Regions from separate parts of the Catenulispora sp. GP43 genome, predicted to be linked through region 1. Evidence: riboswitches for the same ligand, from Rfam matches in the RefSeq annotation. Region 1 holds a riboswitch; the other holds the start of a gene.
The links. A riboswitch is a leader RNA that binds a small molecule or an ion and turns the genes downstream of it on or off. The one in region 1 is predicted to bind cobalamin.

Region 1 (2,377 bases):
GTGGTGGGCCGTGATGCGCACGGGCATCGCAGCCCCCGGCGATCACGATTCGTGATCCCAGCAAGTCCGACTCTCCCCTTGCCCGTTCCCGCACACCGCGTTGGAGTAGAGCCATGTCCGTCATCCCCGATTCCCACGCCGACCTGCTCGAGCGCCCGGTCTTCTGCCACCTGGCGACCATCCGCGCCGACGGCACCCCGCACGTGAACCCCATGTGGTTCCTGTGGGACGGCGAGTTCCTGTCCTTCACCACCTCGACCAAGCGCGCGAAGTACAAGGAGCTCAGCGAGCGCCCGAGCGCCGCGGTCTCCATCAACGACCCCGACGCGCCGTACCGCTACCTGGAGCTGCGCGGCACCGTGGAGCGCATCGAGCCGGACCCGGAGGGCGCGTTCTTCGGCGTGCTGGCCGACCGCTACTCGCTGCCGATGGACGGCACGGTGGGCGACGCGCCGACCCGCGTGCGGATCTACCTGCGGCCGGTGCACGCGACCTTCCAGTAGTCAGCCCGCTGATCGGCCCGTCGGTCAGCCGGTGACGGCGTAGCGCAGGAAGACGACGCCGCCGGCGAAGCGGCGCTCGTCCACGAGCTCGAGCCGCATGCGCACATCCTGGGGCAGGGCGGCCTTGCCGCCGCCCACCAGGATCGGGTTCAGCAGCAGCTGGATCTCGTCCACCAGGCCCGCGGCGATCGCCTGGCCGGCCAGCTCGGCGCCGCCGATGGTCAGGTCGGTCGGCGAGGTCTCCTTGAGCTGCTGGACGGCGCCGACGTCGAACTCCCGCTCCAGCCGCGTCCGGGCGGTCGGAACGGATGCGAGCGTCCGCGAGTAGACGATCTTCTCGGCCGCCCGCCAGATCCGTGCGTAGTCACTCGACACGGGACCGGCGTCGGGCCCGGCGCCCTCGGTCTCCCAGTACCGCATCGTCTCGTACATCCGGCGGCCGTAGAGGTAGGTGCCGATGCCGCGTTCGAGGTCGTTGACGAACGCGTGCACTTCCTCGTCGGGCGCGGCCCACTCGAAGGCGCCGCCGGCGTCCTCCACGTACCCGTCGAGCGAGGCGATCGCCGAATAGATCAACTTGGCCATGCTCCATCTTCGCAGAAGCCCTCTGACATACAGCATGTTGATTGGAGATTCCGACCCGCCACAAGATATGGTGTCCGACGCAGCTGGTTCGGCCACCACCCCAAGCAGGGCGGCGGCCGAGGCAAGAGGGAACCCGGTGGGAAACCGGGACTGCCCCGCAGCGGTGAGTGGGAACGACCGCCGTCGTGCACACTGGGCCACCGAACGCCTTCGGGCGGGCCTGGGAAGTGACGGCCAGTAGGGTCCCGGAGCGGATTCGCCCGCCCCCGGGAACGCCCGCGAGTCCGAAGACCTGCCAGCCGTGCCGTGCCCGGACGTGGGGCACGGCTGGTCCGAGGCCGCGTGGGACGGCTGACGGCGGAACGCGTCGCGGCTTTCGCGCGCCTTCCGGTGTCTGCTCGCCCTGGGTCCGGACCGGACCTACGACTGGCGAGGAGAAGGTTGTGACGGTCACCCAGGTCGGCCCCACGGAGCTCGGGCTGCCGGAATCGGGCCCTGGTCAGGGGACCGCGGCGGCACCGGTCGCCCTGGCAGCGGTCCCCACACCAGCGCGCGCGGGGGCGCAGCCGGCGTCGCAGGACCAGTCCGCCGAGCAGGCGCTGGAACAGCGGATCGCCGCCTGGTCCGCGGACCTCCCCGATGTCGACGCCGCCCGCGTCGCGCGCAAGACGTTCGCCGGCCTGCCGCCGGCCGCGACCGCCGGCCAGATCGCCGACCTCGCCGTCCAGAGCGCCGCCGAGCTGATCGGCGAGGAGCCGCAGTACTCGAAGCTCGCCGCCCGCCTGCTGTCCGGGGTCGTCGCCGGCGAGGCCGCGGGCCAGGGCGCGACCTCCTTCAGCGCGTCCATCGCCGTCGGGCATCGGGAGGGCCTGATCGGCGACGAGACCGCCGCCCTGGTCGCCGCCTCGGCCGCGGCGTTCGACGCGGCCATCGACCCCGACGGCGACCTGCGCTTCGAGTACTTCGGCCTGCGCACCGTCTACGACCGCTATCTGCTGCGCCACCCGGTGACCCGCCGCGTCATCGAGACGCCGCAGCACTTCCTGCTGCGCGTGGCCGCCGGGCTGTCGCAGGACCCGCAAGAGGCCGTCGGCTTCTACCGCCTGATGTCCTCGCTGGCCTACCTGCCCAGCTCCCCCACGCTGTTCAACTCCGGCACCCGGCACACCCAGATGTCGTCGTGCTACCTCGTGGACTCCCCGCGCGACGAGCTGGACTCCATCTACGACCGCTACCACCAGGTCGCACGGCTGTCGAAGTTCGCCGGCGGCATCGGCATCGGCTTCTCC
Region 2 (2,377 bases), on a different contig from region 1:
GCGAGCTGGGACTTCCGGGTCACCGGGGCCACCGCCGACGGCGAGGAGGCGATCTGGTTCCACGAGGAGTTCGGCGCCCTGCCGACCGTCGAGGTGGTCGCCGACTTCCACTGCGTCACCAAGTTCACGATGCTGGACGCGTCCTGGCGCGGTGTCTCCGGCCGCACCATCCTGGACCTGGCGCCGCCGGCCCCGGATGCGACGCACGTCACCGTCTGGGCCGAGTACGGCTACAGCTCGAACCTGCGCCTGGAGGACCTGCTCCGGGAGGACGTCGTGTTCGCCACCCACCACGACGGCGCGCCGCTCACCCCCGAGCACGGCTTCCCGCTGCGGCTGATCCTGCCGCACCGGTACGCCTGGAAAGGGCCCAAGTGGGTCCGGGGCATCGAGTACCTCACCGAGGACCGCCGCGGGTTCTGGGAGGAGCGCGGGTACCACAACATCGGCGACCCGTGGCGGGAACAGCGGTACTCCTACCAGGAGGACCCCGGCGACGGGCCTCCGCTGTAGTCCCGTCCCGGCTGTAGTCCCGTCCGGCCGGCTCCTCAGCCCGTCCGGATCCGGCGCAGCACCGCCCGCCACAGCGTCCCGGGCCGGCCGAGCGCCGGCAGCCGCTGCCCGGGGGCGGGCGTGTCGCGTTGCTCACCCCGCGCCAGGGCGAACGCCCCGCCGTCCAGCTCGTATTCACCCAGGACACGGGGTCTGCGCTGTCGATCGCTCACCATCCCATTGAGGGATACATCCGGACATCGCGCCACCCGGCGCCGTCCGGACGCGGTTTGACGGCCGGTGATCGCTGCGGGATGCTGCACGCGGGACGGTCGGCAGGAATCCGGTGCGAATCCGGAGCGGTCCCGCCACTGTGATCAGGGAGTGCCTCCCGCTTGAGATGCCACTGGAACATCAGTGTTCTGGGAAGGCCGGGCAGGCGCGCGGATCTGAGAGTCAGGAGACTACGACCGCCCCAGGCACGCCGCCCCCGCGGCGTGTTCTCGTGAGGAGACCTGTCGGGCGTGGATACCCGTGAGGAGCTGATCCGGCGTGCCGCCGTACCCGTTCACCGCCGTCGTCGGGCTCGACGACCTGCGGCTGGCCCTGCTGCTGAACGCCGTGTCCCCGGCCGTCGGCGGCGTGCTCGTGCGCGGGGAGAAGGGCACTGCCAAGTCGACGATCGTGCGCGCCCTGGCCGCCGTGCTCCCGCAGATCGCCGTGGTCCCGAGCTGTCGGTTCTCGTGTGACCCCGCGACCCCCGACCCGGCCTGCCCGGACGGCCCGCACCTCCCCGGCGCCACGGCGGCCCGGTCCCGCCCGGCGCGCCTGATCGAGCTCCCGGTCGGCGCCACCGAGGACCGCCTCGTGGGCTCCCTGGACCTGGAGAAGGTCCTGGCCTCCGGCGTCGCCGCCTACGAACCCGGCCTGCTGGCCGCCGCGCACCGCGGCCTGCTGTACGTGGACGAGGTCAACCTCCTGCACGACCACCTCGTGGACCTGCTCCTGGACGCCGCCGCGATGGGCGTCGCGCACGTCGAGCGCGAAGGCGTCTCGGTCCGGCACGCGGCGCGCTTCCTGCTCGTCGGCACCATGAACCCCGAAGAGGGCGAACTGCGCCCGCAGCTGCTGGACCGGTTCGGCCTGACCGTCGAAGTCCGCGCCAGCCGCGACCCGGCCGAGCGCGCCGAGGTGGTCCGCCGCCGCCTGGCCTACGAGGCCGACCCCGAGGGCTTCGCAGCGGCCTGGGAGCAGGCGGACAAGGAGACGGCCGCACGCATCGAGGCGGCGCGCGCCCTGCTGCCCTCCGTGGTGCTCCCGGAGGCCGAACTGCTGCGAGTCACTCGGATCTGTGCGGCGTTCGAGGTCGACGGGATGCGCGCGGACCTGGTGACGGCACGGGCCGCGACCGCGCTCGCGGCCTGGGCCGGGCGCGACGTGGTGATCGCCGAGGACGTGCGGCAGGCCGCGATGCTGGCGCTGCCGCACCGCCGGCGGCGGCATCCGTTCGACGCGCCGGGCCTGGACGAGGAGCGGCTGGACGAGGCCATGGACGACGGGGATGAGGATCCTGATCCCGGTCCCGGTTCCGGTGGGCCCGACGGCGGCGGTGGGCCCGACGGCGGCGGCGGTCCTGACGGCGGCGGCGGTCCTGACGGCGGCGGCGGTTCCAACGGTGGCGATACTTCCGGCGGCCCGTCCAACGGTGCCGAGCCTGAGCCCTCGGTCGGTGCCTCGACCGGCGAATCACCCGCTGAGCAGAAGCAAGTGTCCGGATCGTCGCGCGAGCAGCCCGCCGCCACTGCCACTGAGCCCTTCAAAGCCCGCCTGCTCCAGGTCGAAGGCGTCGGCACCGGCGCCGAAGGCCGCCGCTCCCGAGCCCGCG

Region 2: linked by a shared signal. The riboswitch ahead of ABH926_RS05870 (putative cobaltochelatase) and the one ahead of ABH926_RS28440 (ribonucleoside-diphosphate reductase subunit alpha) in region 1 are both predicted to bind cobalamin.

The regions. Positions count from the first base shown of each region.
Region 1 is NZ_JBGCCT010000015.1:133,233-135,609, forward strand. Features, by position in the region: gene ABH926_RS28425 (ScbR family autoregulator-binding transcription factor) at 1-55, shown strand, start outside; gene ABH926_RS28430 (PPOX class F420-dependent oxidoreductase) at 114-503, shown strand; gene ABH926_RS28435 (dihydrofolate reductase family protein) at 528-1,088, opposite strand; cobalamin riboswitch at 1,156-1,403, shown strand; gene ABH926_RS28440 (ribonucleoside-diphosphate reductase subunit alpha) at 1,532-2,377, shown strand, end outside.
Region 2 is NZ_JBGCCT010000002.1:487,047-489,423, reverse strand. Features, by position in the region: gene ABH926_RS05880 (sulfite oxidase-like oxidoreductase) at 1-513, shown strand, start outside; gene ABH926_RS05875 (hypothetical protein) at 549-728, opposite strand; cobalamin riboswitch at 831-957, shown strand; gene ABH926_RS05870 (putative cobaltochelatase) at 1,045-2,377, shown strand, end outside.